2 regions of the Pseudarthrobacter sp. lyk4-40-TYG-27 genome follow, and region 1 is predicted to be linked to the other one. Evidence: predicted binding sites of a transcription regulator. Region 1 holds the regulator's gene; the other holds the start of a gene.
What was found. The regulator Rex, encoded in region 1, represses fermentation and respiration genes when NADH is low (regulators of the CRP and FNR family bind a similar motif). The targets are predictions, from matches to a motif close to CTTGTGAANNNNTTCACAAG.
Positions count from the first base shown of each region.

Region 2: the regulator Rex is predicted to act here: its motif matches at 6,125-6,144, upstream of araB (ribulokinase).

Region 1 covers NZ_JARVSH010000004.1:511,329-526,714, reverse strand. The annotation lists gene QRM96_RS10225 (bifunctional aldolase/short-chain dehydrogenase) at 1-1,476, shown strand, start outside; gene QRM96_RS10220 (rhamnulokinase) at 1,473-2,960, shown strand; gene QRM96_RS10215 ((Fe-S)-binding protein) at 2,965-3,768, shown strand; gene QRM96_RS10210 (LutB/LldF family L-lactate oxidation iron-sulfur protein) at 3,768-5,240, shown strand; gene QRM96_RS10205 (LutC/YkgG family protein) at 5,237-5,866, shown strand; gene QRM96_RS10200 (acetylxylan esterase) at 5,921-6,940, shown strand; gene QRM96_RS10195 (3-deoxy-7-phosphoheptulonate synthase) at 7,183-8,304, shown strand; gene QRM96_RS10190 (helix-turn-helix domain-containing protein) at 8,448-8,660, shown strand; gene QRM96_RS10185 (30S ribosomal protein bS22) at 8,812-8,910, shown strand; gene QRM96_RS10180 (HAD family hydrolase) at 9,049-9,867, opposite strand; gene QRM96_RS10175 (glutaredoxin family protein) at 9,946-10,200, shown strand; gene QRM96_RS10170 (redox-sensing transcriptional repressor Rex) at 10,211-10,915, shown strand; gene QRM96_RS10165 (hypothetical protein) at 10,991-11,866, opposite strand; gene QRM96_RS10160 (YceI family protein) at 12,069-12,617, opposite strand; gene QRM96_RS10155 (histidine phosphatase family protein) at 12,820-13,500, shown strand; gene QRM96_RS10150 (TlpA family protein disulfide reductase) at 13,536-14,114, shown strand; gene QRM96_RS10145 (cytochrome c biogenesis CcdA family protein) at 14,130-14,885, shown strand; gene resB (cytochrome c biogenesis protein ResB) at 14,885-15,386, shown strand, end outside.
Region 2 covers NZ_JARVSH010000002.1:13,866-29,251, forward strand. The annotation lists gene QRM96_RS03515 (elongation factor G-like protein EF-G2) at 1-567, shown strand, start outside; gene QRM96_RS03520 (MFS transporter) at 610-1,863, shown strand; gene mmsB (multiple monosaccharide ABC transporter permease) at 1,978-3,258, opposite strand; gene mmsA (multiple monosaccharide ABC transporter ATP-binding protein) at 3,263-4,792, opposite strand; gene chvE (multiple monosaccharide ABC transporter substrate-binding protein) at 4,891-6,018, opposite strand; gene araB (ribulokinase) at 6,288-8,036, shown strand; gene QRM96_RS03545 (L-ribulose-5-phosphate 4-epimerase) at 8,033-8,761, shown strand; gene araA (L-arabinose isomerase) at 8,788-10,308, shown strand; gene QRM96_RS03555 (LacI family DNA-binding transcriptional regulator) at 10,313-11,335, shown strand; gene QRM96_RS03560 (hypothetical protein) at 11,415-11,606, shown strand; gene QRM96_RS03565 (DUF4193 domain-containing protein) at 11,712-12,014, shown strand; gene QRM96_RS03570 (APC family permease) at 12,168-13,724, opposite strand; gene QRM96_RS03575 (Dps family protein) at 13,946-14,425, shown strand; gene QRM96_RS03580 (MFS transporter) at 14,501-15,386, opposite strand, start outside.

The DNA of each region.
Region 1 (15,386 bases):
TGGGGCGCCACCAGCGAAGAAGCGGAAGCCAATTCCCTGTGGATCATCGACCAGGCCGAAAAGTACATCGCAGAGAACGGCACGGCCGAGCCCTTCGGCGCCAAGCTCCCGGGTTACGGCGCTCTGCCGGAAACCGAACGCCGTGCCAAAGCCGCAGCGTTGGCACCGGTGATCCGCGGCCTGGCCTCCACGGACAAGCCGCAGCTGGGGCACTTCAGCGACGACGCCGTCGTCCTGGACTTCCTCGAAGCCGCCGAGCACCCGCGCCTGGGCGCCCTGGGTACCTCCTGCCCGGACCACTTCCTCCGCACCAAGGTCAAGCCGCTGATCCTGGATCTTCCGGCCGACGCCTCCATCGAGGATTCGATTGCCCGGCTGCAGGAGCTCCACGCCGACTACCGCGAGGACTACCAGGCGTACTACGACCGCCACGCCGATGCCGATTCGCCGGCGCTGCGCGGCGCCGACCCGGCCATCGTGCTGGTGCCCGGCGTGGGGATGTTCTCCTTCGGCGCCAACAAGCAGACCGCCCGGGTTGCCGGCGAGTTCTACATCAATGCCATCAACGTCATGCGCGGCGCCGAGGCCATCTCCACCTACGCACCCATCGAGGAATCCGAGAAGTTCCGGATCGAATACTGGGCGCTGGAGGAAGCCAAGCTGGCCCGGATGCCCAAGCCCAAGTCGCACGCCACCCGCATTGCGCTGGTGACCGGCGCGGCATCCGGGATCGGCAAGGCCATCGCCACCCGCCTCGCCGCGGAAGGCGCGTGCGTGGTCATCGCCGACCTGAACCTGGAGAATGCGCAGAAGGTGGCCGAAGAACTCGGCGGCCCGGACGTTGCCATCGGCGTCCAGGCGGACGTCACGGATGAGGCCCAGGTCGCCGCGGCGATCGACGCCGCCGTCCTGGCCTTCGGCGGCGTGGACCTGGTGGTCAACAACGCCGGACTGTCCATCTCCAAGCCGCTGCTGGAAACCACCGAAAAAGACTGGGACCTGCAGCACAACGTCATGGCCAAGGGCTCCTTCCTGGTGGCCAAGGCCGCCGCGAAGGTCATGATCGCGCAGGGCTTGGGCGGGGACATCATCTACATCTCCTCCAAGAACTCCGTGTTCGCCGGCCCCAACAACATCGCCTACTCCGCCACCAAGGCAGACCAGGCCCACCAGGTCCGGCTCCTCGCGGCCGAACTGGGTGAGCACGGCATCCGCGTCAACGGCATCAACCCCGACGGCGTGGTCCGCGGCTCCGGCATCTTCGCCGGCGGCTGGGGCGCAAAACGCGCGGCGGTCTACGGCGTCGACGAGGAGAAGCTGGGCGAATACTACGCCCAGCGCACACTGCTCAAGCGCGAAGTCCTGCCCGAGCACGTAGCCAACGCGGCCGCCGTCCTCACCAGCAACGAACTGTCCCACACCACCGGCCTGCACATCCCCGTGGACGCCGGAGTGGCCGCAGCCTTCCTGCGATGAGCACGCACGTTCCAGGCGTTGACGGTGCTGGTTCCGGCGCCGGCGTCTTCGCCGCCGTGGACATCGGTGCCTCGTCCGGCCGGGTCATGCTGGGCCGCGTGACTCCCGGCGCCGGGGTGTCGCTGGAGACCGTCCACCGCTTCCCCAACGGAGTGGTGGAGATCGATGGCGGCCTCCGCTGGGACTTCGACGCGTTGTTCGCCGAAGTCCTTGCCGGCCTTAGGGCTGCGGCCACCGTGGCCTCGGCACAGGGGGAAACCATTGCCAGCATCGGTATTGACACCTGGGCCGTGGACTACGGCCTGGTGACCAAGGCCGGCCGGCTGGTGGCGCAGCCATTCAGTTACCGCGACGACCGCAGCCGGGCCGCAGTGGCGCCGGTCCACGCCAAGCTGGACCCCGCGCGCCTCTATGCCACCACGGGGTTGCAGTTCCTGCAGTTCAACACCATCTACCAGTTGGCCGCGGAACAGGACCTCGACGGGCTGCAGGCCCTGCTGATCCCGGACCTGATCGCCTTCCTGCTCACGGGCATCCGCCGGACGGAAGCCACGAATGCCTCCACCACCGGGCTGTTCGACGCCGTGGCAGGGGAGTGGGCCACCGAGTTCTTCGCTCCACTGGGCTTACGGAAGGACCTGTTCCCGCCGCTGATCCAGCCCGGTGAAACTGTCGGCACGCTGCTGCCGGAGATTGCCGCCGCGGTGGGGCTTACCCAGGACACGAAGGTGGTGGCCGTCGGCTCGCATGACACCGCATCCGCCGTCGCCGCGGTCCCTGCGGAGAAGGATGCCTTCGCCTACATTTCCTCCGGCACGTGGTCGCTGGTGGGACTGGAACTGAAGCATCCGGTCCTGACCGAGGCCGGCCGGGAAGCCAACTTCACCAATGAACGCGGGGTGGACGGCACCATCCGGTACCTGCGCAACATGGGCGGGCTCTGGCTGCTCAGCGAATGCCAGCGGACCTGGGCCTTGGAGGGCTTCCGGCCGGAACTGACCGCCCTGCTCACGGCGGCCGCGGCCCTTCCTGCCGGTGGTCCGGAAGTGAACGCCGATGATCCCTACTTCATCGCTCCCGACAACATGCCCGAGCGCATCCGGGCGGCGGTCCGGCGCACCGGTGAGGTCCTGCCCGACGATCCTGCGGCGATCACCCGCTGCATCATGGACAGCCTCGCCAGTGGTTACGCCCGGACCATCACCGCTGCCGAACGCCTTGCCGGCCGTGCCGTGGAAGTGGTCCATGTGGTGGGCGGCGGTTCGCAGAACACCCTGCTCTGCCAGCTCACCGCCAACGCCACCGGACGTCCCGTCATCGCCGGACCCGTGGAAGCCACTGCCCTGGGCAACGTGCTCGTACAGGCCCGCGCGGCCGGGGCAGCCGCGGGCGGGCTGCCGCAGCTGCGCGAAATCATCGCGACGGGAACGAGCCTTCGCCGCTACGAACCCGCGCCCCTGCCCGTGAACGCCGCCAGGAATTGAACCCATGAAGATCGCACTTTTCGCCACCTGCATCGTGGACGCCATGTATCCACGCGCCGCCCAAGCAACGGTGGCGGTCCTTGAACGCCTGGGCCACGAAGTGGTCTTTCCCACGGGGCAGGCCTGCTGCGGGCAGATGCACGTCAACAGCGGCTACCTCAAGGAAGCCCTTCCCGTGGTGGCCAACCACCTGCGGGCCTTCGAATCCGAAGATTACGACGTCGCCGTGGCGCCGTCCGGTTCCTGCGTCGCCTCGGTGAAGCACCAGCACCCCATGGTGGCCCGGCACGCGGGGGACGCCGCCCTGGAACAGCGGGCTGACGCCGTCGGAAAGAAGACCTACGAACTCTCGGAACTCCTGGTGGACGTCCTGGGCGTCACCAACCCGGCGGCGCAGCTGGGCTCTTACTTTCCGCACACCGTGACGTACCACCCGTCCTGCCACGGCATGCGGCTGCTCACGCTGGGTGACCGGCAGGCCGGGCTGCTGCGGGGTGTCAAGGGCCTGGAACTGGTGGACCTGCCGGAAGCGGACCAGTGCTGCGGCTTCGGCGGCACGTTCTCCGTGAAGAATGCCGACGTCTCATCCGCGATGCTGGCGGACAAAACAGCGAACATCCGCAGCACCGGTGCGTCCGTGTGCGCCGGCGGCGACTACTCGTGCCTGATGCACATCGGCGGTGGCCTGTCGCGGCAGGCAGACACCATAGGTACCCTCCACCTGGCGGAAATCCTTGCCAGCACCGAAACGGAACCGGTCGCGGTCCCCGGGCCCGCCGGGCGAACCGTCAAGGTGGTGGCCAAATAATGTCCCGCACCCCGATCGGGATGCCCGGCCTGCGCCCCGGCATCGGCAACCTGTTCGCCGAAGAGAAGTTTCCGTCCGCTGCCCGCCGCGAGCTCGGCAACAGCCAGCTGCGGAAGAACCTGAAGCACGCCACGTCCACCATCCGCGCCAAGCGCCTGGCCGTGACCGGTGAGCTGCCGGACTGGGAGGAACTGCGGGAGGCGGGCAGTGCCTTGAAGACCTCCGTCATGGCCCGGCTGCCGGAACTCCTGGAGGCTTTCGAAGCCAACGTCACCGCCCGCGGCGGAACGGTCCACTGGGCCCGCGACGCCGACGAGGCCAACGCGATCATCCACGGGCTGGTCACCGCCCAAGGTGTGGATGAGGTGGTCAAGGTCAAGTCCATGGCCACCCAGGAAATCGGCATGAACGAGTACCTGGAAGAGCGCGGCATCTCGGCGTTAGAGACCGACCTTGCCGAGCTCATCGTCCAGCTGGGCCACGACAAGCCCAGCCACATCCTGGTCCCCGCGATCCACAAGAACCGCACTGAGGTCCGCGACATCTTCCTCCAGGAAATGCCCGGCGTCGATCCCGGCCTCACGGACGAACCCCGCCGGCTGGCCATGGCCGCCCGCGCCCACCTGCGGGCCAAGTTCCTCACCGCGAAGGTGGCAGTCTCCGGCGCCAACTTCGGCATCGCCGACTCCGGCACGCTGGGTGTGGTGGAGTCCGAGGGCAACGGCCGGATGTGCCTGACCCTCCCCGAAACCCTGATCACGGTCATGGGCATCGAGAAGCTGCTTCCCACGTTCTCCGACCTGGAAGTCTTCCTCCAGCTGCTGCCGCGCTCCTCCACCGGCGAGCGGATGAACCCGTACACCTCGCTGTGGACCGGCGTGACCGAGGGCGATGGTCCGTCGAATTTCCACGTGATCCTGCTGGACAACGGCCGCACCAACGCCCTGGCCGATGAGATGGGACGCTCCGCGCTCCACTGCATCCGCTGCAGCGCCTGCATCAACGTCTGCCCGGTCTACGAGCGGGCCGGCGGCCACGCCTACGGCTCCACGTACCCTGGCCCCATCGGCGCCATCCTGTCGCCGCTGATGACCGGCATCGAGGCGGAAGAGAACGGCTCGTTGCCGTATGCGTCCTCGCTGTGCGGCGCCTGCTACGACGCCTGTCCGGTGAAGATCAACATCCCGGACATCCTGGTCCACCTGCGCGGCAAGGACGTGGACGCCCACCGCGGCGGCCTGCCGTCCCAGATGGACGTGGGACTCAAGGCCGCCTCTTGGGCGCTCTCCGGCGGACGCCGCCTGGCCGCCGTCGAAAAGCTCCTGCCCCTGGGCCGGGCCGCCGCCGGACGGGACAAGAAGATCAAGAAGCTGCCCGGCCTCGCCGCCGGCTGGACCCAGAGCCGGGACATCCCGGCGCCCCCGGCGCAGTCCTTCCGTGACTGGTGGGCCAAGGAGCACAAGAGACCATGAGCACCCGGGAACAGATCCTTGCGGCCGTCCGCACCGCACTCAAGGACGCCCCCGCCGTCCCGGACATCCCCCGGAAGTACCGGCTGGACGGGGAGGCCGACGCGCAGCAGCGCATCGACGTCCTGGTGGACCGGTTGGAGGACTACAAGGCCGGAGTCACCGTGGTGGACGAAGACGCAGTCCCCGCCACCATCCGGGACCTCCTCGCCGGGGCCGGCTCCTACGTGGTTCCCGCCGGCCTGGACCCGGCCTGGCTGGCCTGGGAGACAGACACCAGCAGGATCAGGTACGACGGCGGCGCGCACGGAGCGAGGTCCGTCACCGAGCTCGACGCAACAGACGCCGTGGTGACCGCCAGTGCGGTGACCGTGGCGGAATCCGGGACCATCATCCTGGACGGCAGCCCGGACCAGGGCCGCCGCGCCATCTCGCTCATCCCGGACCACCACGTCTGCGTGGTGCGCAGCCGGGACGTCACCGCGATCCTGCCCGAAGCGCTCCGCCGCCTGGACGGAACAAAGCCCCTCACCATGATCAGCGGACCGAGCGCAACCTCGGACATCGAGCTTGAACGCGTCGAAGGCGTCCACGGGCCCCGGCGGCTGGATGTCGTCATCATCCGGTGAAGCTGAAGTAGGCTGCAACCAGGCCGCCAACCACCCCTGACAGAACGGACAACGATGCCCCTCTTCGACCTGCCCCTGGCCCAGCTGCGCAGCTACACTTCCGACGTCACGCCGCCGGAGGACCTGGGCGCGTTTTGGGACGCCACCCTCGAAGAAGCCAGGGCCTTCCCCTTGAACGCCGCGTTCGAACCGGTGGAGAACCACCTGACGGTCATCGACACTTTCGACGTCACCTTTTCCGGCTACGGCGGGGCGCCGGTCAAGGGCTGGCTGCACCTGCCCGCCGCCCGGGAAGACGGCACCAGGCTGCCCGTGGTGGTGCACTACGTGGGCTATTCGGGCGGCCGGGGCCTGGTCAACCAGGACACCCGCTGGGCCCAGGCCGGCTACGCGCATTTCATCATGGACACCCGCGGCCAGGGGTACGGCGGCACCCTGGGGGACACTCCGGACCCGCACCCCTCCGCCGGGGACGTAGCGCACGCGGGCCTGATGACCCGGGGCCTGGCGAAGCGCGAGGACTACTACTACCGGCGCGTCTACGTGGACGCCTTCCGCGCCGTGGAGGCAGCCCAGGCCCACCCCGCCGTCGATCCAGCCAAAGTGGTCCTCGCCGGAGTCAGCCAGGGCGGCGGCATCGTGGTGGCCACGGCGGGCCTCACTGCGGGACGGCTCGACGGCGTCATCGCCGCCCTTCCCGACGTCCCCTTCCTGCAGGACTTCCCCCGCGCCATCGACATCACCCCGCGCGGGCCCTACCCGGAGATCGCCCAGTTCCTGGCGCGCCACCGCGACCGGTACCAGCACGCACTCGGGGTCCTGAACTACTTCGACGGCGTCAACCTGGCCCGGTACGCCACGGCACCGGCGCTCTACTCAGTGGCCCAGATGGACGACATCTGCCCGCCGTCCACGGTCTTCGCCAGCTTCAACGCCTACGGCTCCGGGACGTCCGGGGCATCCTCCACCGGGGCGGCCAAGGAGATCGAGGTGTACCGGTTCAACAACCATGAAGGCGGCCAGGAACACCACTGGATCCGGCAGCTGCAGTACCTGCGCAAGCTCCTGGGGTAGGCCGGCGCGGGAATGTGACGGACGATGATTTTGCGGCGGCGGACGGCCGGGCTTATGGTCTTTTCCATGACTAACCGTTGGTATGCGTATTTTTCGTTGGCTCTGGAGGGGCCCGCGTCTAACTGACACGCATCCAGCATTCCTTCAGAGCCAACAGGGCAGAGATCATTCTCTGCCCTTCGCCGTTTCTCCGGCGGGTTCTGAAATCCGGGCCCGCTTCCCATCTGGAACAGGACCCGAACATGAGCACCGCAACAGCAGCAGCCGCCAACGCCGGCACCACATCCACCTCGAACCTGCGCGTCAGCGAATTCACCGCGCTGCCCACCCCTTCCGGGCTCCTCGCCGAACTGCCCCTTGACGCCCGGGCGGCTGACGTCGTCGAACGCGGACGCGACCAGGTCCGGGCCATCATGGACGGCGTGGACGACCGCCTGCTGGTCATCGTGGGCCCATGCTCCATCCACGACCCCAAAGCCGGCCTGGAGTACGCCCGCCGGCTGGTCAGCCAAGCTGAAAAGCACAAGGAAGACCTGCTGGTGGTCATGCGGACCTACTTCGAAAAGCCCCGCACCACCGTCGGCTGGAAGGGCCTGATCAACGACCCCCGGCTGGATGGCAGCCACGACATGGTCACCGGGCTGCGCACCGCCAGGCAGTTCCTGCAGCAGGTGACCGCGCTGGGGCTGCCCACCGCCACCGAATTCCTGGAGCCGATCAGCCCGCAATACATGGCGGACCTGATTTCCTGGGGTGCCATCGGCGCCCGCACTACCGAAAGCCAGATCCACCGGCAGCTGGCCTCCGGCCTGTCCATGCCCATCGGCTTCAAGAACGGGACCGACGGCGGCCTGCAGGTGGCGATCGACGCGTGCGGCGCCGCAGCGGCGGCGCAGGCGTTCCTGGGGATCGACGGCGACGGCCGGGCGGCACTGGTGGCCACAGCCGGGAACCCGGATACCCACGTCATCCTCCGCGGCGGACGCAAGGGCCCCAACTACTCAGCCGCCGACGTCGAACGGGCCTCCGGGGAGCTGGCCGGAAAGGGCCTGAACCCGCGCCTGGTGGTTGACGCCAGCCACGCCAACAGCGGCAAGAGCCATCACCGCCAGGCCGAGGTGGCGCTGGAGATCGGTGCCCAGCTTGAAGACGGGGGCGCCGCGGCGCAGGCGATCGCCGGGGTGATGCTGGAAAGCTTCCTGGTGGGCGGCGCCCAGAACCTGGACGTTGCCGAGCATGCGGCCGGCCGCTCCGAACTCGTGTACGGCCAGAGCGTCACTGATGCCTGCATGGACTGGGACGTTTCCGCCTCCGTGCTGGAGCAGTTGGCTGCCTCGGCGCGGAAGCGCCGGCAGGCGAAATAGTGGCTTTACCTACTTTCACATCTGCCACATGAACATCTAGAGTATCTATTTAGGTGATTGGTGGATGGCTCAGCATCGGAACACCGCATTGGCACGTACCTGGGGTCACTGTTGTCCATCCGTCAGCAAAGGAAAATAGGGAAATGTCGGCAGAACAGAACTTCTCCAACGCGAAGTTCCTGACCGTGGCTGAAGTTGCCGAGGTCATGCGCGTCTCTAAAATGACTGTTTACCGGCTGGTCCACTCCGGCGAAATGCCGGCGGTGCGGTTCGGCCGCTCCTACCGGGTACCTGAGAATGCCGTGGAGCAGTACCTCAAGGGTGCCGTGGTGGACGGTCACTCCGAGACAGCCTAAGGCAGCTTGTCCCAAGCCGCCTCCGATAGGCGGTACCCTGTTAAGGAACGTTTTACGTCATTGTAAGAATCTGTCAGTTGTCCAGTTCGTAGCTCTGTCCACGAACCATTTCCATCAGACAGGTACTGCATCTAGTTTGTAAGGAACTTTCGTGGGTTCAGTTATTAAGAAGCGTCGCAAGCGTATGGCCAAGAAGAAGCACCGCAAGCTGCTTCGCAAGACTCGTCACCAGCGCCGCAACAAGAAGTAGCAATACTTCGAACAGCGTGGAGAACGCCCGTCGCCTGCAAGGCGGCGGGCGTTTTTTCGTGCGCTGGAGGGTACGGTGCGGGAACCTGCAGGCGGGGAAGGCAGACTCGCGGGATATCCAGACGCGCGTGAAAGCTGGCTACAGGCGCGGGCCGCGCATCCGGGCGAAGCCCTTCCACAGCCCGTAGATGGCGCCGCCAAAGGTTGCCACCTTAAGCCCGAAGGTGGCGGCGCGGCGGCCGGCACGGAAATCGTAGACCGGCCAGTTACGGTCGCGGGCGTGCCGGCGGAGCTTGGCATCGGGGTTGATGGCCACGGGGTGGCCTACCAGGGAAAGCAGCGGGACATCGTTATAGGAGTCGCTGTACGCCCAGCAGCGCTTCAGGTCCAGGTCCTCCTCGTCGGCGATGGCCTGGACAGCCACGGCCTTGGCCGAGCCATGCAGGATATCGCCCACCAAACGGCCGGTGTACATTCCGTCGGAGACTTCCCCGACCGTGCCGAGGGCGCCGGTCAGGCCCAGGCGGGTGGAAATGACCGTGGCAACTTCGATGGGCGTGGCCGTGACCAGCCACACCCGGCGGCCCACGCGCAGGTGCTGCTCGGCCAGGGCCTTGGCACCCGGCCAGATCCGGGAGGCGATCATTTCGTCATAGACCTCTTCGCCCAACGCCCGGATATCGTCAACGCTGATGCCCACAGCCAGGGTCAGGGCCGAGTCCCGGACGGCGTGGACATCATCCATGTTTTCACCGCGGGCCACAAACTTGAACTGTTTCCAGGCCATACCAGCCGCCTGCCTCAGGGTGAACGCCCCGCGCTGGTGCATTTTCCGGGCCACATGGAAGAGGCTGGCGCCGCGCATCAAGGTGTTGTCCACGTCGAAAAACGCCGCTTCACCGGGCTGCGGCGCAGTGACGGGCCGCGTGACTACGGCGACGTATTTCTCCTCGGGCATGGACTCGAGTCTAGTCAATAGGCCGGCCCGCCGCCGTCGGCGTCGCCGGCATGCCGCGAACGGCGATACCGTTAAGCCATGGCTACCCCCCGCGTCGTCCTGGTCACCAAAGCTGACTGCCACCTTTGCGAAGAGGCGCGCGACGCCGTCGGCCGGGTTACCGCCTCGTTGGGACTGACCTGGGCCGAAGAGTCGGTGGACCACCAGCCCGAGCTGCGCGAACGCTATGCCGAGGAAATCCCGGTGGTCCTGGTGGACGGGGTCCAGCGCGACTTTTGGAAGATTGACGAAGCCCGCCTGGAACGCGTGCTGCAGCGCGCCATGGCCCGGTAGGGGGAGGCCAATGACGTCCTTGGAACCAACGTCCCAGCCTGTCCCGGACATTCCGGGCGCCACCGGTGCGCCGGCCAAGCAGATCCCGCCCGCGGCGGTGGCCCGGCTGACCCTGTACCTCCGTGCCTTGAACACCTTGCTGGCGGAGGGCGTCGAGCGGGTCTCGTCCGAGTCATTGGCGGAGGCCTCCGGCGTCAGTTCCTCGACGCTGCGCAAGGACCTGTCCCATGTGGGGTCCTACGGCACCAGGGGAGTGGGCTACGAGGTGCAGTACCTCAGCCGCCATATCGCAGCGGCCCTTGGCCTCACGCACGACTGGAAAGTCGCGATCGTCGGCGCCGGAAACCTGGGCAAGGCCCTGGCCCGGTACGGCGGCTTCGAATCCCGTGGGTTCGACGTCGTGGCGATCTTCGACGCCGACCAGATGGTGGTGGGCAACGAGGTGGGCTGGCTGCGGGTCAGCGACGTGGCAGACCTTGAAACCGTCCTGCACCGCACCGGAGCCAACATGGTGGTGCTGGCGCTGCCGGCGGCGGTGGCCCAAGGCATCTGCGACCGCGTGGTGGCCGCAGGCGTGCACAGCGTCCTGAGCTTCGCGCCTGTGATGCTCCAGGTCCCCGAAGGCGTGAACCTCCGCAAGGTGGACATGGCCACCGAGCTGCAGATCCTGGCCTACCACGCCCAGCGGGCACAAGCGCCGGGCCAGACCGCGTAAGGACCACCGGATAAAAGAAAACGGCCCGGGACGCTGCGAGGCGTCCCGGGCCGTTTTCGGTGGTGTGGCAGGCTGCTACCGGCCGTAGGGGTTTCCGAAGCCGCCGGCATACGGGTTGCCGAACTGCTGCTTCCGGAAGTACGGGGCGGCCGCGGGAAGGTAGAGCAGCACAATGGCCGCGATGCCCAGGACCGTGCCGACGGTGGCGAACGACGGAACCCCGAAGAGGCCCAGCACCGACAGGGCCGCCAGCACCGTCCCCAGGATGCGTGCCCAGTTCTTGCCCTTGCGGACGAAGAATGCCACCAGCAGGTACAGTCCGGCCCCGATGATGGCGAAGACCACCAGGGTTCCGGCGATGACGCCCTTGATGTCGTCGTACGTGATGCCCGCGTCGCTGGCCTTGACCTGCTGGTCAAAGGCCTGCCGGAATGCCGGATCATCAAGCTGGGTCAACCCGGTGAGCAGGGAGATGACGAAGATCACGGCGGCTGCGATCAGCATCCAAAAGGAAATGTTGACCAGTTGCGGGATGCCGGTGCTTGCCGCCGGCTGCGGCTGCTCCGACGGGTACTGGCCGTAGGGGGACTGGCCGTAGGGCTGCTGTCCATAGGGCTGCTGCTGTCCGTAGCCCGGAGCCTGCGGCGGGTTCTGCCCGTACTGGGGGGCGTTCTGCCCGTACTGGGGCGGGTTCTGGCCATACTGCGGAGCGTTTTGCCCGTACTGCGGTGCTGCCGGCGGCTGCGAACCAGGTGCGTTCTGTCCGTATTGCGGTGCGTTCTGCCCGTACTGCGGTGCTGCCGGCGGCTGCGAACCAGGTGCGTTCTGCCCGTACTGCGGGGCGTTTTGTCCGTAGCGGGGCTGTTCGCCGGCCGGCTGGCCGTTGCCTGGCTGGTCGTTTCCGGATGGCGGATCGTGCGGCACGGGAGGCGGGACGGGAGGAGTACTCATGGGCGTTCCTTTTGCAGGTCGGGATCCGGGCGGGCTGCCGGGAATCGGTCCTGTGCCGCCCCCAGCATGGCTTAGGTCCACCGTACCCCCGGCAGCCCTGGTTGTGCGTGATTCCGCAGGGCTGTTCCCCGTGCGACGGGCCTTAAACGCGGCACCCCGGCACCAGGCGAAATGCCTGCTGCCGGGGTGGGCCGGAGCGGAATCAGGCTGCGGGAGCGATGAAGGCGAGCTCCAGGTTGATGGCAACCTTGTCGCTGACCAGCACGCCGCCGGTCTCCAGGACGGCGTTCCAGGTCAGGCCGAAATCCTTGCGGCTGATGGTGGTCTCCGCGGAGACGCCTGCGCGGGTGTTGCCGAACGGGTCAACGGCCACGCCGTTGAACTCGGTCTCCAGGGTTACCGGGCGGGTGACGCCCTTGATGGTGAGGTCACCGCTGAGCTCGTAGCTGTTGCCCTTTGCCACCAGGCCGTTGGAGACGAAGGAGATCTCCGGGAACTTCTCCACGTCGAAGAAGTCCTCGCCCTTGACGTGGCCGTCGCGGTTGGCGTCGCCGGAGTCGAAGCTGGCGGTCTTGATGGTGGCGTTGATCTTTGAGTCGGCCACATCCTCGACGAGGTCAAGCGTCGCGGCGGCTTCGGTGAACTGGCCGCGGACCTTGCTGATGCCGGCGTGACGGACGGTGAAGCCGATCTCGCTGTGGGAGTTGTCCAGGGTCCAGGTGCCGGTGGTGACGTCTGCGGGAAGTGCCATGATGATGCTCCTTGTTCGTAATGCCTGTTGGGGTCATGCAGTTGAACCTTCATCGGTTGAAGCCTCAACTAACTTGCTGCATCCAGTATAAACATGCATTTGCATCTTTTGTTCCCCCATTCGGAACATTTCTCCAGAAACTTAAGTTCTACTTTTTGTAGAAGATTTCGGATCGCACGCCATCTTTGAGAAACTGGTAAACATGCCCCAAGCCACTGTCCATCTGCTCCGCCACGGCGAGGTCCACAATCCCGACGGCGTTCTGTACGGACGGCTCCCCGAATTCCACCTCTCCGAACTGGGGCAGGAGATGGCCAGGACCCTCGCCGAGCACTTCCGGCAGCGTGCCGAGCAGGGCGCACGGATCACCTACCTGGCCGCGTCGCCGCTGGACCGTGCGCAGGAAACTGCCCGGCCGACGTCGGAAGCCCTGCACCTGGAAATCCACACGGAGCCGCGGATTATCGAGGCGGAAAACTACTTCGAGGGCATGAAGGTCACCAAGGCAGAACTCCGCCGGCCCAAGCACTGGCCCCGGCTGGTCAATCCACTGCGCCCGTCGTGGGGCGAGCCCTACACGCAGCAGGCGGCCCGCGTTGCCGCCGCAGCGCAGGACGCCCGGCTCCGGGCAATTGAACTGGCCGCCGGCGATTTCGGTGCCGCAGGACCCGAGGCCATCCTCGTGAGCCACCAACTGCCCATCTGGGCCGCACGGCTCAGCGCCGAAGGCCGGCCCCTGTGGCACGATCCCCGCAAGCGCGAGTGCACGCTGACCTCCGTCACGTCCCTGGTGTTCGACGACGCCGGCTCCCTGGTGCGGGTCGACTACAGCGAACCCGCCGCGTCCCTTCTTCCCGGTGCCGCCAGCACCCCTGGAGCCTAGCTGTGACCAATGATTTCCTCCCTACGCGCCGGAGCATGCTCGCCGCGGGCGGCCTGGCCCTCGGCGCACTGACCCTGGGCTTGTCCGGCTGCGCCCAGGAAGACGCCCTGGCCAAGCAGGCAAAGGCCGGCGACAACAAGAACTACGTGGCAGGCGACGGTTCCGTCACCGAATTCGCCGCCGGCGACCGCAAGGAAGCCGTCCAGATCCAAGGGGCACTCTTCAGTGGCGCCAAGGTCACCCCTGCCGACTTCCAGGGCAAGGTCAGCATCCTGAACTTCTGGTTCGCCGCCTGCGCCCCGTGCCGGGTGGAGGCGCCCATCCTCGAAGAACTCCGTCAGGAGTTCAAGGACCAGGGCGTGCAGTTCTTCGGCGTCAACCTCCGGGATGAGAAGCCCACGGCGCAGGCGTTCGAGAAGACCTTCAACCTGACCTACCCGAGCTTCGATGACAAGGACGGCGGCGTCCTGCTGTCCGTGTCCGGCCTGGTTCCGCCCGGGGCAGTTCCCACCACCCTGGTCCTGGACAAGCAGGGGCGCGTGGCGTCCCGGGTCCTCGGCGAGATCGAAAAGGGCACCTTGAAGGCCCTCATCACCGCCGCCGTGGCGGAGTAGGGCGGCCCGGGAACCGTGAACAGTCCCTTCGCCGAAGCCATCCTCAGCGGCTCGCTCCTCCTGGCCATCCCGGTGGCGCTGCTTGCCGGGCTGGTGTCCTTCCTCTCGCCCTGCGTGCTGCCCCTCGTTCCGGGCTACCTCGGCTACGTCACGGGATTGAGCGGCGTTGACCTGCAGAAGCAAAAGCGCGGCAGGATGCTGGCCGGCATCGGCTTGTTCGTCCTGGGCTTTTCGGTGATCTTTGTCCTGCTGGGCGGCGCCTTCGGGCAGCTGGGCACCCTGATCAGCGGCAGCCGCAATGCCTGGATCACCCAGCTCCTGGGGATCCTGGTGATCGTCATGGGCATCGTGTTCATGGGCGGCTTCAGCTGGCTCCAGCGGGACGCGAAAATCCACGCCAAACCCCCTGCCGGGCTCTGGGGAGCACCGTTGCTGGGCCTGACCTTCGGGTTGGGCTGGGCGCCGTGCATCGGGCCTACCTACTCCGCCGTGCAGCTGCTGAGCCTCTCCGGCGGATCGTCCGCAGCCAAGGGCGCATTCCTGGCGTTCGTCTACAGCCTGGGACTGGGCATCCCGTTCCTGCTGATCGCGCTGGCGGTGCGCCGCGGGATGGGCGTCATGGCGTTCTTCCGCAAACACCGCCTTGCCATCCAGCGGACCGGCGGCGGCATCCTGGTGGTGCTGGGCCTGCTGATGGCCACCGGCGTCTGGGGAGCCTGGGTGACCGGGCTGCAGTACTGGTTCCAAACCGACGTGAAGTTGCCGATCTGATGAGCGAGCGTGTGAACGTAAAGAAGAAGCAAGCCACCCCTGTCGCGGAAGCCAAGGCAGAAGCCACCCTCCCGGTGCTGGGCCCGGTTGGCATGCTGCGGTGGGCCTGGACCCAGCTGACCAGCATGCGGACAGCACTGTTCCTGCTGCTGCTCCTCGCCGTCGCCGCCGTCCCCGGCTCCCTGTTCCCGCAGCGGCCTGCCAACCCCTCCGTGGTGACCCAGTACATCAAGGACCACCCGGACTACGGCAAGCTGCTGGACTCCCTGCAGCTCTACGACGTCTACTCCTCGGCCTGGTTCTCCGCGATCTACCTGCTGCTCTTCATCTCGCTGATCGGTTGCGTGGTGCCGCGAGCCATTGCCCACTACAAGGCCATGCGTTCCCAGCCGCCGCGTACCCCGCAGCGTTTGTCCCGGCTCCCCGAATACGGCACCCTGGTGGTTCCCGCCGACGCCGGGATCCCGGCGTCGGACGCCATCCGCAGCGCCGCCGGGCTGC
Region 2 (15,386 bases), on a different contig from region 1:
CAATCCGGCGGCCACGGCCAGTACGCCGTCTGCGACATCGAAGTGGAACCCCTGGACCGGGGTGCTGGGTTCGAATTCGTGGATAAGACCGTGGGTGGCGTCATCCCGGGAACGTTCATCCCGTCGATCGAGAAGGGCGTCCGGGCGCAGATGGAGCGGGGTGTCTCCGCAGGCTTCCCCGTGGTGGACCTGCGCGTGACCGTAGTTGGCGGCAAGGCCCACAGCGTGGATTCATCCGACGCCGCCTTCCAGTCGGCGGGGGCCCTGGCGCTCCGCGAGGCTGCGGCCGCGGGAAAGATCCAGCTCCTCGAACCGGTGTCCGCGGTGGCCATCACGGTGTCGGATGAGCACGTGGGGACGGTCATGAGCGACTTGTCCGGCCGGCGCGGCCGCCTGACCGGCACCACTTCCTCCGGCCAGGGCCTCACCGAAATCAGTGCCGAAGTTCCGGACCAGGAACTCCTGAGGTACGCGGTGGAACTGCGTGCCTTGACCGCCGGCACCGGCAGGTTCCGCCGGCACTACCTGCGCCACGAACCGGTGCCATCGAATTTCAGCCCCTCCTGATCCCGCCCGGGCAGGAACATCGCCAAGGAACGCCGGCCACCCGTGAACGCCGCTGCACGAAAAATCCAGAACATCTACCTGACGTTGACGCTGGGCAACACCCTCGCGGCGTCCTTTATCTGGGGCATCAACACACTGTTCCTGCTCGATGCGGGCTTGAACAACTTTGAGGCCTTCGCCGCGAACGCCTTCTTCACGGCAGGCATGGTGCTCTTCGAAGTACCCACCGGGGTGGTCGCGGACAGTTGGGGGCGGCGGGTGTCGTTCCTGCTGGGCACTGTCACCCTGGCCGGGTCCACCTTCCTTTACTACCTGCTCTGGCAGTTGCACGCGCCGTTCTGGTGGTGGGCGGCCGTTTCGGCGCTGCTGGGGCTCGGTTTTACCTTCTTCTCCGGCGCGGTGGAGGCCTGGCTGGTGGATGCCCTGCACTTCACCGGCTACGAGGGCACCCTCGAAGCGGTCCTGGGCCGCGGCCAGATGGTTTCCGGCATCGCCATGCTGGGCGGTTCGGTGGCAGGCGGGGTGATTGCGCAGGCCACCAACCTGGGGGTGCCGTTCCTGCTGCGCGTCGCGGTCCTGGTGGCCATGTTTGCCGTTGCGTTCTTTCTCATGCACGACGTCGGCTTCACGCCCGAGCGCTCGGCCCACCCGTTGCAAGCCACCCGGGCAGTCCTCCGGGCTTCGCTCGACGGCGGGCTAAGGAATCCGCCCGTGAGGTACATGATGCTGGCCGCGCCCTTTACCGAAGGCGTGGGCTTTTACGTCTTCTATGCCCTCCAGCCCTACCTGCTGCAACTGTTCGGCGATCCGAGGGCCTACGCCATTGCGGGCCTGGCCGCAGCCATTGTGGCCGGGGCCGACATTGTGGGCGGCTGGCTGGCGCCGCAGGTCCGGAAGCTGGTGCACCGGCGCACCACCGTGCTGATCGGCTCCAACATCATCAGCTCGGTGGTTTTGGTGGTGCTGCTGGCAACCAACGTCTTTTGGCTGGCGCTGGTGCTTCTGGCCCTCTGGGCAGTGGTGGCTTCCGCCGGCACCCCGGTCCGCCAGGCCTACCTCAATGACATGATCGCCTCCCAGCAGCGGGCCACCGTCCTCAGCTTCGCTTCGCTCATGGGCTCAAGTGGCGGGGTGGTGGTGCAACCGCTGCTTGGCAGGGCGGCGGACCTTTACGGCTACCCTGCATCCTTGGCCATGAGTGGCGTTGTGCAGTTGCTGGCGGCACCATTCATCCTGCTGAGCCGGCGGCGGCGCTCGCCGGCCGATGCCGGGGCGGGCCTGCCGGCCGCGCCCTGACCAGGTTGGGAGGCACTCACCGGACGACATGCAGCGAAGGCCCCTGGCCGCGGACGGTATGCGTCCGGGGCCAGGGGCCTTCGAAGAACTGCCTGCCGGTGGCAGAAGCCGGTATTACTTGACGACTGCCTCCACCGGTTCGCTGGCCACCGGCGCCAGTTTTTCCGCGGTGGGCGGAGGAGTGGTCTTCAGCCTGAACCGTCTTCCAAGGTCGCTGCCGCCGCCGCTGCGGTTCTTGTTGAAGATGTCGAAACCGACGGCGATCAAGAGCACCAGGCCCTTGATCAGCTGCTGGTAGTCCGTGCCCAGGCCCAGGATGGACATGCCGTTATTGAGCACACCCATGATGAGTCCGCCGATCATGGCCCCGGCAACGGTGCCGATGCCGCCGGTGACGGCCGCACCGCCAATGAACGCCGCCGCGATCGAATCGAGTTCGAATCCGGTTCCGCCTGCCGGTTGGGCCGAGTTGAGCCGGGCCGTGAAGACCAGGCCCGCCAAAGCTGCGAGGACGCCCATGTTCACGAAGAGGCGGAACGTCACGGCCTTGGTCTTGATTCCGGACAGCTCAGCTGCATGCAGGTTGCCGCCGATTGCATAGGTGTGCCGGCCAAACACGCTGTTGTTCATCAGTGCCGTGTAGGCGATCACCAGGAATGCCAGGACCACCAGGACGATCGGCGTGCCCCGGTAGGACGCCAGCAGGAAGGTGATGATGAGCATCAGCAACGCGGTGAAAGCGGTTTTGATGACGAACCAGACCAGAGGCTCGCTTTCGAGATCGAACTTCTTGCGGATGCGGCGTTCCTTTAGGGCCTGGATCAGGAGTGCCACGGTGGCGCCCACGCCAAGGATGACCGTGAGCCATTCCAGTACTGACGTGCCGCCGGAGATGTCCGGGAGGAAGCCTCCGCCCAGGGCCCGCAGCTCCGCAGGGAACGGCGTGATCTGCTGGTTCTTCAGGGTGATGAGCGTCAGGCCACGGAAGATCAGCATGCCTGCGAGCGTGACGATGAAGGCCGGGATTCCCACGTATGCGATCCAGTACCCTTGCCAGGCCCCGACGAGCGCGCCGACCAGCAGGCACGCAGGGATTGCGGCCCACCATGGCCAGCCCCAGTGCACGATCATGACGCCGGCGACGGCACCGATGAATCCCGCCACGGAGCCGACGGACAGGTCGATGTGGCCTGCGATGATCACCATCACCATGCCGATGGCCAGGATGAGGATGTAACTGTTTTGGACCACCAGGTTGGTGACATTCTGCGGCTCGAGCAGGATCCCGCCGGTGAGTCCTTGGAACAGGAGGACGATCAGGATCAGGGCGACGAAGATGCCAACTTGGCGGAGGCGGCTTGTGAGGAATCCGAGCGACTCTCTTAGGGCTGACATTTCGCTATTCCTTCTCTTTGGTCATGTAATGCATCAGTGATTCCTGGGTGGCCTCGGCGATGGGCACTTCACCGGTGACATGGCCGGCGGCGAGGGTGTAGATGCGGTCGCAGATACCCAGAAGCTCGGGAAGTTCCGAGGAAATGACGATGACGGCCTTTCCTTCGGCCGCGAGCCTGGCAATGATCGTGTAGATCTCATACTTGGCGCCGACGTCGATCCCTCGGGTGGGTTCATCAAGGATGAGGACGTCCGGGTCGGAGAACATCCACTTGCTCAGGACCACCTTCTGCTGGTTGCCGCCGGAGAGCTTCCCGGTGATGGCGGCGACGGAGGGTGCCTTGATGTTCATGCTGGTGCGGTAGCCGTTAGCTACCACGGTCTCCTGGTTTTTGTCGACGAATCCGCGCTTCGCGAGCTTGCGCAGCGATGCCAGCGAGATATTACGCTTGATGTCCTCGATCAGGTTCAGGCCGTAGTGCTTGCGGTCCTCCGTGGCGTAGGCAATGCCGTGCCTGATCGCGTCCGAGACGGTGGACGTATTGATCTCCTCGCCGTACTTGTAAACCTTGCCTGAGGTGGCCGTGCCGTAAGTGCGGCCAAACACGCTCATGGCCAGTTCCGTCCGGCCGGCGCCCATGAGCCCGGCAAGGCCCACGACTTCGCCCTTCCTGACGTGCAGGTTGGCGTTGCTGACTACCATGCGGGCGTGGTCCTGCGGGTGGCGGACGGACCAGTCTTCGATCCGGAGGACTTCCGCGCCGATGTTCGGCTCGCGTTCCGGGTAGAGGCTCTCAAGGTCACGGCCCACCATGCCACGGATGATCCGCTCCTGGGTGATCTGGCCTTCATCGAGCCGAAGGGTCTCAATGGTCTTGCCATCGCGGATGATGGTGACAGCGTCTGCCACCTTGCGGATCTCGTTGAGCTTATGGCTGATGATGATGCTGGTGACGCCTTGGCCCTTCAAGTGGAGGATCAGGTCCAGCAGGTGGCCGGAGTCCTCATCGTTGAGGGCGGCCGTGGGCTCGTCCAGGATGAGCAGCTTCACTTCCTTGGACAGCGCTTTGGCGATTTCCACGAGTTGCTGCTTGCCCACGCTGATGTGCTGTACCGGGGTGACGGGGTTTTCATCGAGTCCCACGCGGGCCAGCAGTTTTGCTGCCTCCAGGTTGGTCTTCCGCCAGTCCACCCATCCCTTGGTGGCCTGTTCGTTGCCGAGGTAGATGTTCTCGGCGATGGAAAGGTACGGGCTCAGGGCGAGTTCCTGGTGGATGATCACGATGCCCCGCTTCTCGCTGTCCGAGATGCTGGCGAAATTGCAGGGTTCGTTTTCGAACAGGATTTCCCCGTCGAACGTGTTGTGCGCGTATACGCCGGACAACACCTTCATGAGCGTTGATTTGCCGGCGCCGTTCTCACCGCAGATGGCATGGACTTCTCCACGGTTCACATCAAGGGTGACATCCTGCAGCGCCTTCACGCCCGGGAACGTCTTGGTGATTCCTCGCATTTGAAGAATGGGTGTGTTCATCGTCAATTCCCACTGACTGGTCGAATCTTGGCCTTCCTGCTGCTGCAGGAGGTTGCGGGAGGGCTGCGGCCGGACGGCCGGCCGCAGCCCCCGGCTGTCTACTTGACGTCGGCGTCGGTGTAGTAACCCGAGTCGATCAGTTCCTTCTTGTAGTTGTCCTTGGTGATGATCACGGACTTCAGCAGGTAAGCCGGGACAACCTTGACCTTGTTGTTGTAGGTCTTGGTGTCATTGGTTTCCGGTTCCTGGCCCTTGAGGACGGCGTCCACCATCTTGACCGCCTGGGCGCCGAGCTGCCGGGTGTCCTTGAAGATGGTGGAGTACTGCTCGCCGGCAACGATGGACTTCACGGAGCCCTTCTCGGCATCCTGGCCCGTGACGACCGGCAGGCTTCCCTTGGCGTAGCCGCCGGTGCTGGTGAGGGCCGAGATGATGCCGATGGACAGTCCGTCATAGGGGGACAGGACGCCGTTCAGCTTGGTACCTGAGCTGTAGGCGGACGTGAGGATATCCTCCATGCGCTTCTGCGCCACGGGTGCTTGCCAGCGGAGGATCGCGGCCTGTTCAAACTTGGTCTGGCCGCTGGGGACCTTCAAGGTGCCGGCATCCATGTACGGCTTGAGGGTGTCCATGGCGCCGGTCCAGAAGAAGTTGGCGTTGTTGTCGTCAGGGCTTCCGGCGAAGAGTTCGACGTTGAACGGACCCTTGCCGTCCACTTTCTTGCCACTGGCGTCAAGGAGTCCCAAGCCGGTCAGCAGCGAGGTGGCCTGCTGGACGCCGACCGTGTAGTTGTCGAACGTGGTGTAGTAGTCCACGTTCGGGGTGCCGTTGATGAGGCGGTCGTACGCGATCACTTTGACGTTCTGCTCCTTGGCCTTGGCCAGGACATCGGTCAGGGTGGTGCCGTCAATGGCGGCGATGATCAGCGCTTTGGCGCCCTTGGTCAGCATGTTTTCGATCTGCGAGACCTGGGTTGGGATGTCGTCATTGGCGAACTGGAGGTCTGTCTTGTAGCCAAGGTCCTTGAGCGACTTCTCGACGTTGGCGCCATCGGCAATCCAACGCTCGGATGTCTGCGTGGGCATCGAGATCCCAACCAGCGAGTCGGCGGGCTTCGCCGCGCCGCTGGATTCGGTTGCCGCGCCACGTGAGCCGCAACCGGTGGCGCCCACCGTCAGCGCGAGGACAAGGGCCACCGCGCCCACGATTTTTTTGATTCTCACCATTTTCTCCTTCCGCGGCAGCACTGCCGCGAAGTGTTATTGGACGAGGCAGCAGCGATGCTCCCTGGTCCTGGCCACATTGTTGATGTGTCGGTTCAATATAGACTGATTTGTGAACGCTAACAAGAGGCGGCTATCAAGTGCATGAACCTGCTTCAATTTCATTGACTTCTGCTTTGTTAGCGTTCACACTTGCTGCAGCGCTTAGCTCGACCGTGACCCCTAGACAACCCCGGCAATGAGGCCCCTGCCTCCCGGGCGGAGGCAACCGAATGCCAGATACATCCTTCAGTTCCAACCCTGACCTCTGCGTCGTCGGCGTGGATTACGGAACCCTTTCCGGCCGTGCCGTGGTGGTGCGTGTCCGCGACGGCAAGGAACTTGGGAGTGCGGTCCATGCGTATCCGCACGCGGTGGTCACCGACGTCCTGCCACGTGACACAGCGGGCGACGACGGCGCGCGGCTTCCCGGGGAGTGGGCGCTCCAGGTGCCCAACGACTACCGGGAGGTGCTTCGCACTGCCGTCCCGGCAGCGGTGGCTGACGCCGGGATCGACCCGGCGGCCGTCGTCGGTATTGCCACGGACTTCACCGCCTGCACCATGGTGCCTGTCATGGCCGACGGCACCCCGCTGAACGAACTGCCGGGCTATGCCAACCGGCCGCACGCGTACGTGAAGCTGTGGCGCCACCACGCGGCGCAGGGGCAGGCCGACCGGATCAACCGGCTCGCCGCCGAACGGGGCGAGGACTGGCTTCCCAGGTATGGGGGGCTGATTTCCTCGGAGTGGGAATTCGCCAAGGGGCTGCAGCTTCTGGAAGAGGACCCCGAGGCCTACGCCGCAATGGACCGCTGGGTGGAGGCGGCGGACTGGATCGTCTGGCAGCTGTGCGGCAGGTATGTCCGCAATGCCTGCACGGCCGGCTACAAGGGCATCTACCAGGACGGGCGCTACCCCTCGGAGGATTTCCTGGCTGCCTTGAACCCGGAGTTCAAGGACTTCGTCAGCTCCAAACTCGAGCACACCATCGGTCGGCTGGGTGACGCCGCCGGCACACTGACCGCGGAGGCCGCAGCCTGGACCGGGTTGCCGGAGGGCATCGCCGTGGCGGTGGGAAACGTTGACGCCCATGTGACGGCCCCGGCAGCGAAGGCGGTGGAACCCGGCCAGCTGGTGGCCATCATGGGCACCTCCACCTGCCACGTCATGAACGGCACGGAACTGCGTGAAGTACCGGGAATGTGCGGGGCCGTTGACGGCGGCATCGTTCCCGGCCTGTGGGGCTACGAGGCGGGCCAGTCGGGCGTGGGAGACATCTTCGGCTGGTTCACGAAATACGGAGTCCCGCCCGAATACCACCAGGCGGCCGAAGCTGCCGGTCTGGGGATCCACGAATACCTCACCGAACTGGCCTCGCGGCAGGCCATCGGGGAGCACGGGCTGATAGCCCTGGATTGGCATTCCGGCAACCGCTCGGTCCTGGTGGACCACGAGCTCTCCGGCATCGTGGTGGGCCAGACGCTCGCGACCAGGCCCGAGGACACCTACCGCGCCCTTCTGGAAGCCACAGCCTTTGGAACGCGCACCATCGTGGACGCCTTCCGCGACGCCGGGGTTCCGGTCAAGGAATTCATCGTGGCCGGCGGCCTGCTCAAGAACAGGCTCCTGATGCAGATCTACGCCGATGCCACCGGCCTGCAGCTTTCCACTATCGGCTCGGAACAGGGCCCGGCCCTGGGGTCGGCGATTCACGCCGCCGTCGCGGCCGGCCACTATGCGGATATCCGCCAGGCCGCAGCGGCCATGGGCGCCGAACCCGGGGAGGTCTACACTCCAATCCCGGAAAACGTGGCCGCATACGAGGAACTCTTCCAGGAGTACAAAACCCTCCATGACTACTTTGGCCGGGGCAGCAACGACGTGATGCACCGGCTTAAGGCCATCCAGCGACGGGCCGCCAGTACGGTGCTGCCCGGTACCGGGTCCGCCGTCCACTCTGTCGTGGAGGTGTCCGCATGAGCGTCCGGCAGGGAACCGAAGCCGCAATCCTGGAAACCATCGCCCGGATCCGGGAAGACGTATGCGCCCTGCACGCAGAGCTAACCCGCTATGAACTGGTGGTGTGGACTGCGGGCAACGTCTCGGCCCGGGTGCCCGGCACCGACCTCATGGTCATCAAGCCGTCCGGCGTCAGCTACCAGGACCTGACCCCGGAGCAAATGGTCGTGACCGACCTGCACGGCACGCCGGTGAGGGGCACCAATGTGGGTGGCGGCGGCACGGTCGATTGGGGCAACCCGGCCCTGTCGCCGTCCTCGGATACTGCCGCGCACGCCTATGTGTACCGGCACATGCCCGAGGTGGGCGGGGTGGTGCACACGCACTCGACGTATGCCACCGCGTGGGCTGCGCGGGGTGAGGCCATCCCCTGTGTGCTCACCATGATGGGGGATGAGTTCGGCGGTTCCATCCCGGTGGGCCCGTTCGCGCTGATCGGCGACGATTCGATCGGCCACGGCATTGTGGAGACGCTGAAAAACTCGAACTCACCGGCGGTCCTGATGCAGAACCACGGCCCTTTCACCATCGGCAAGGACGCCCGTTCTGCCGTGAAGGCCGCCGTGATGTGCGAGGAAGTGGCCCGCACTGTCCATATCTCTCGGCAGCTCGGTGAACCCCTCCCGATCGACGCAGGCCATATCGACTCGCTCTACGCCCGCTACCAAAACGTCTACGGGCAGTAATCCCCAAACCTTTAACAGGAGTACGCATGAACACCGCAGCAAACACCACCCTGGACGGCTACGAGGTCTGGTTCCTCACCGGCAGCCAGCACCTCTACGGGGAGGAAGTCCTCAAACAGGTTGCCGCCCAGTCCCAGGAGATCGCCAACCAGCTGAACGCCAATTCCGCCGTCCCGGTGCGGATCGTCTGGAAGCCGGTCCTGACCGACTCGGATGCCATCCGCCGGACCGCGCTGGAAGCGAACGCCGATGACTCAGTCATCGGCGTGACGGCCTGGATGCACACCTTCAGCCCGGCCAAGATGTGGATCTCCGGCCTGGACCTCCTGCGCAAGCCACTGCTGCACCTGCACACCCAGGCCAACCGCGACCTGCCCTGGGCGGACATCGACTTCGACTTCATGAACCTGAACCAAGCCGCGCACGGCGACCGGGAGTTCGGGTACATCCAGTCCCGCCTTGGCATCGCCCGGAAGACCGTCGTCGGGCACGTCTCCAACCCCGAGGTGGCACGCCAGGTGGGTTCCTGGCAGCGCGCGGCCGCCGGCTGGGCCGCCGTCCGGACCCTGAAGCTGACCCGCTTCGGCGACAACATGCGCAACGTCGCCGTCACCGAAGGCGACAAGACCGAGGCCGAGCTGCGCTTCGGCGTCGCGGTGAACACGTGGTCCGTCAATGAGCTCGCGGACGCCGTGCACGGCGCGGCGGAGGCCGACGTCGACGCCCTGGTGGCCGAGTACGAGGACCTGTACGACGTGGTGCCGGAGCTCCGCGCAGGCGCGGCCAGGCATGAATCGCTGCGGTACGGCGCCCGGATCGAGCTGGGCCTGCGCAGCTTCCTCGAAGCCAATGGCTCCGCCGCGTTTACCACCTCCTTCGAAGACCTGGGGGCCCTCCGCCAACTGCCCGGCCTCGCCGTGCAGCGGCTCATGGCCGCCGGGTACGGCTTTGGCGCCGAAGGCGACTGGAAGACCGCCATCCTGGTGCGCGCCGCGAAGGTGATGGGTGCCGGCCTGCCCGGCGGCGCCTCCCTGATGGAGGACTACACGTACCACCTGGAACCGGGCGCGGAGAAGATCCTGGGCGCCCACATGCTGGAGGTCTGCCCCTCGCTCACGGCGTCGAAGCCGCGCCTGGAAATCCACCCGCTGGGCATCGGCGGCAAAGAGGACCCGGTCCGGCTGGTGTTCGACGCCGATGCCTCCCCGGGCGTCGTCGTCGCCCTGTCCGACATGCGGGACCGCTTCCGCCTGGTGGCCAACGCCGTCGACGTGGTTCCCCTGGACCAGCCGCTGCCCAACCTCCCCGTGGCCCGCGCGCTCTGGCAGCCGAAGCCGGACTTCGCCACGTCCGCCGCCGCCTGGCTCACCGCCGGCGCCGCCCACCACACCGTGCTCTCCACCCAGGTGGGCATGGAGGTGTTCGAGGACTTCGCCGAGATCGCCAAGACCGAACTCCTGACCATCGACGAGGGCACCACCATCCGCCAGTTCAAGAAGGACCTGAACTGGAACGCCGCCTACTACAAACTCGCCGGCGGGATCTGATTCCGTGGCGCAGCCCGGCTACCGGCCCCGGCGGCGGCTGCCAAGGCTTGAGGACGTGGCGGGGCTGGCCGGGGTCTCGCACCAAACCGTCTCGCGGGTGGTCAACAAGCACCCCAACGTCAGCAAGGAGACCCGGCACAAGGTGGAAGCGGCGATTGCCGAACTCGGCTACCGCCGCAATACAGCAGCACGCAGCCTGGTCACCCGGCGCTCGCAGACCATCGGCGTCCTGGGCAGCGAGTTGTCGCAGTACGGCCCGGCCAACACCTTGCTGGGAGTTGAACGGGCCGCCCGGGACGCGGGATATTTTGTCAGCGTCGCTGCGCTGCGGGAAGTCGCCAGGGACACCATCCTGGACGCGGTCAGGCACTTCCTGGACCAAGCGGTGGACGGGATCGTCGTGATTGTTCCGCACCTGGCCACGTTGGCGGCCTTGGCGGAACTCGCTATCGGAGTGCCGGTAGTGGCCGTGGGGTCCGACGGGAATGACGCCGTTGGCGGTGTCCGGGTGGACCAGCGCAAGGGAGCCGAACTGGCCGTCCGGCACCTCATAGCGCAGGGCCACCGCCGGATCGGGCATGTCGCCGGGCCGCAGGACTGGATTGACGCCGTGGCGCGGTCCGACGGCTGGCGTTCCGCCCTGGAAGCCGCCGGGCTCGAGGCGGATCTCCTGGTCGAGGGAGACTGGAGTGCGGGCAGCGGCTACGCCATTGGCCGTCGGCTGGCTGCTGACCGGCGCGCCACGGCCCTCTTCGTGGGCAACGACCAGATGGCATTGGGGATCCTGCGCGCCCTGAACGAAGCAGGCTTGGAGGTGCCGACGGACGTTTCCCTGGTGGGCTTCGACGACCAGCCCGAATCGGCATACTTCAGCCCTCCGCTGACCGTGGTCCGGCAGGACTTCGAAGAACTGGGCCGGCGCTGCATGGACATGATGCTCGGGGTACTCGGCGGTGCGGAAGGGCCCAGGACGCTGGTGGTGGAACCTGAGCTCATCCTGCGCAGCAGCACGGCCCCGCCCTGCTGAAGCAGCAGGAAGGCTGGAATTAATCCGGGGGAGACCGCCGCGAAACGTGGCCACAACAATTGCTGCGTAGGTTTCAGGCATGACGGCTACCTTGCTCACCCGGCTCCGCGACTGGGCCATTGCTACCTTTACCTGCGAATCAGAGTCCGAGGCCGCCGGCGCCATGGCCGATGCCACCCGGTGGGGGTGGCTTCCCGCCTTGAGTGGAGTCTCCGTCGGCGCCGACCATGCCCGCTCCGAACACCTGGGAAGGGTGTCCGGCGGCAACTGAATGTCTGCTTGGCCACACTATTGCGCCGGGGCCCGGATGATGCCCTAAACTGCTTCACTGAGGTGCCTGAAATGGCGCTGTGCAGCAACGAAAGTGAACATGCTAATGGCTACCGATTACGATGCTCCACGCAAGCAGGAAGAGGAGTCTCCCGCTGACTCCCTGGAGGCCCTCCAGGCGTCCCGGAGCGGCAACGCGCAGACCGCAGTCATCGATGTCGACGAGAATGACACCGCTGAAGGCATCGACCTCCCCGGCGCCGATCTGTCCAACGAGGAACTCACCGTCATTGTGGTTCCCGAGCAGTCCGACGAGTTCACCTGCTCGTCCTGCTTCCTGGTCCGCCACCGGTCACAGGTGGCCCGCGAAAAGGACGGCCTGAAGTACTGCCGCGACTGCGAAGGCTGAGCCCCACCCCTTCTTCCCGGCGCCGGTTGCCCCTCCGGGGCGGCCGGCGCTGCTGTGTCTCCGGCCGCCGTCGTTACCAAAATACCCCTCCGTGACAACGGAAAGGTGCCGTGCCCGGTTGGGGGCACGGCACCTTTTCGTGAACGCTTCGCCCTATTCCGGGACTACCAGGGCGGGCGTATCCTTCTTGAGCGTTTCGCCGCGGAAGAAGCCCGGGTGCGTGCGGGACATGACCAGCATGACGACGGCGCCCAGGGCCAGGATGCCTACGCCCAGGATGAACACAAGGCCCACGCCGAAGACCTCGGAACCGCTGCCGAACTCGGGCGCCAGGCTGTCCACGGCGGTCTGGACGAAGACCACGAACAACCCCACGCCGCCCACCACCGGGCAGACCAGCCTGAACACGAAGTGGCGCACGCTGTTGAACAGGCTGTGCCGGAAATACCAGGTGCAGGCCAGTGCGGTGAGGCCGTAGTAGAAGCAAATCATCAGGCCCAGCGCCAGGATGGTGTCGTTCAGGACGTTGTCGCTGACCACATGCATCACCGCGTAGAACCCGGCGGAGACGACGCCGGCAGCAATGGTGGCGAAGCCCGGCGTTGCGAACTTCCGGCTGATCCGGCTGAAGGGTTCCGGCAGGGCGCCGTAGTGGGCCATCGCCAGCAGGCTGCGGGACGGTGACATGAACGTGGACTGCAGGGAAGCGGCCGAGCTGGAGAGCACCGCCAGGGACATCAGGATGGCGAACGGGCCCATGATGGGAGAGGCCAGCGCCGTGAAGATGTTCTCGTGGTTCTCGGCGTTGTTCAAGCCGTTGCCGGTATCTCCCACGCCGGCGAACATCATGGTGGCGATGCTGACCAGGAGGTAGATGGCCAGGACGATGACCGCGGTGAGGGTGCCTGCCACGCCGGCGGTCTTTTTGCCGTTGGCGGTTTCCTCATTGACCGTCAGGCAGACGTCCCAGCCCCAGTACACGAAGATCGACAGGGAGATGCCGGCGGCAACCTGGCCGAAGGTCTCGATTTTGGTGACGTCGAACCAGTCCCAGCTGAACGGGATGGCGGTCTCCGAGGTGGACCAGTTGGCGAATGCCATGGCGACGAAGAGGCCCAGCACCAGCAGCTGGAATCCCACCAGGCTGTACTGCACCATTTTGGTGGTGTGCATGCCGCGGTAGCTGACCCAGACGGCCAGTGCCACGAACACGAAGCACGTGATGACGTTGAGCGCCTTGTTGTCCGCCAGGTCTGCCAGCTCGGCGGAGCCTGTGACCTGGGACAGGAAGAGATAGAAGAAGTCGACGGCGACGCCGGCCAGGTTGGACAGCACGATGATGTTGGCGGCCAGCAGGCCCCAGCCACCCATCCAGCCGATCCAGGGGCCGAACGCTTTGGTGACCCAGGTAAAGGTGGTGCCGCTGTCCGGGGAATCGGCGTTGAGTTCCCGGTAGGCGAGCGAGACCAGGATCATGGGGATGAAACCGATCAGGAAGATGACTGGCAGTTGGAGCCCGGCTTCGTTGACGGTGGGTCCAAGTGCGCTGGTAAGCGTGTAGGCGGGGGCAATGGTTGAGATGCCCAGGACGACGACGGCCAGCAGGCCGAGCTGCCCGCCCTTGAGTCCCTTGGCGCTGACGCCGCCCGTGGACGGTGCGTGGGCGTGGGGGCCGGATTTGGAGGTACTGGTGCGGATTGTCTCTGTCATGGCACCACTTTCTGAAAGGCTGTGAGACGGAGGTCACTATATGAATGGCGTTCATTTAGTATGAGGGTGCCGGCCCTGTGATGCAAGACGCAATATGAACCACGTTCGTTTATGACTGATTTCCACAATTAGTAAGCTCACTGAGAAATTTCCGGATTGCCGGCCGCGGGGCAGCCCACGGCTGGTAGCGTCAGCCATATTGGACCACTTGAGGAGGATGCATGAAAGCTTCACCGACACTGACCAACAACCTGCAGGCAGTCCTGGCCGACCTGATCGAACTCCACATCCAGGGCAAGCAGGCGCACTGGAACATCGTGGGCACCAACTTCCGCGACCTGCACCTGCAGCTCGATGAGATTGTTGACGCTGCCCGCCAGTTCGCCGACGATACTGCCGAGCGGATGCGCGCCCTGCACGCCCTCCCGGACGGCCGCAGCTCCACCGTTGCCGAAACCACCAGCCTGGCCCAGTTCCCTGACGGGCTGATCAGCACTGCGGACGCCATTGAGCGGATCGTTGCCGCCGTGGAAGCCGCCGTTGGCACCATGCGCAAGGTCCACGACGAGGTGGATGAGGAAGATCCCACCTCCGCGGACCTTTTGCACGAGTTCATCGCCCGGCTCGAGCAGTTTGCCTGGATGGTGCAGGCTGAAAACATGAAGCCAACCGCCAAGGTGACCACTGCCGACTCCAAGTAGGCCGAGCGTCCCGCACGTGGGCGCCCGGTACCGGAACTCATCCGGCACCGGGCGCCCTTTGCGGTCCCCGTGCGGTCAGGTGGCCTTGGGTACCTTCCGCAGCACGACGGCGGCGAGGACTGCCGCCGTCGCCATCAGTACCAGCCCAATTGCCGCCGTGATGTGCACGCCGGAATCGAACGCCGCCGCCGCAGCGTCGCGGACCGCGTCCGCCAGCGGGCCGGGCAGGGCGGCGGCCGCCTCCATGGCGCCGGCCAGCGTTTCCCCGGCGTTGTGCAGCGAGGCGCCCGGGAGCATGCCATCCAATCCGGCCGGGAGGCGCAGGTTGTGCTGGTAGGAGGCCGTCAGGATGGAGCCAAGGACGGCCGTCCCCAGCAGTGAGCCCACCTCGTAGCCGGTTTCGGAGATCGCCGCGGCGGCCCCTGACTTTTCCGGCGGCGCGGAGCCGAGGATGAGGTCATTCGAAATGGTTTCCGCCGTGCCCACGCCCAGCGCCAGGACCAGGAGCGCTGCCAGCAGCAGCGCGGGTCCGCCGTCGTGGTTTCCAAACGCCACCAGGGTGTATCCCGTGGCGCTGAACGCCAGCCCCGCCGCCACCACGTAGCCAGGGCGGACCTTGCGAACCAGCGGCACCACCACCAAGCCGGCCACCACCGTGGCTGCCAGCGCCGGAATCATCGCCACGCCCGCGGCTGACGGGCTCAGGCCCTCAAGGAGCTGGAGGTGCTGGGCAAGGAACAGGATGAAGCCGTTGAAGGAAAACAGGGCCAGGATGTTGGCGCTGATGGCCATGCTGAACACCCGGTTCCGGAACAACGACATATCCAGCAGGGGGTGTTCCAAGCGGTGCTGGCGCCGCACGAACACCACGCCCATCGCCACGCCGAACGCCATGCTGCCAAGGCCCGCCAGGCCCGGACCTTCGGTGGCAACATCCTTGATGCCGTAGACCATGGGGACC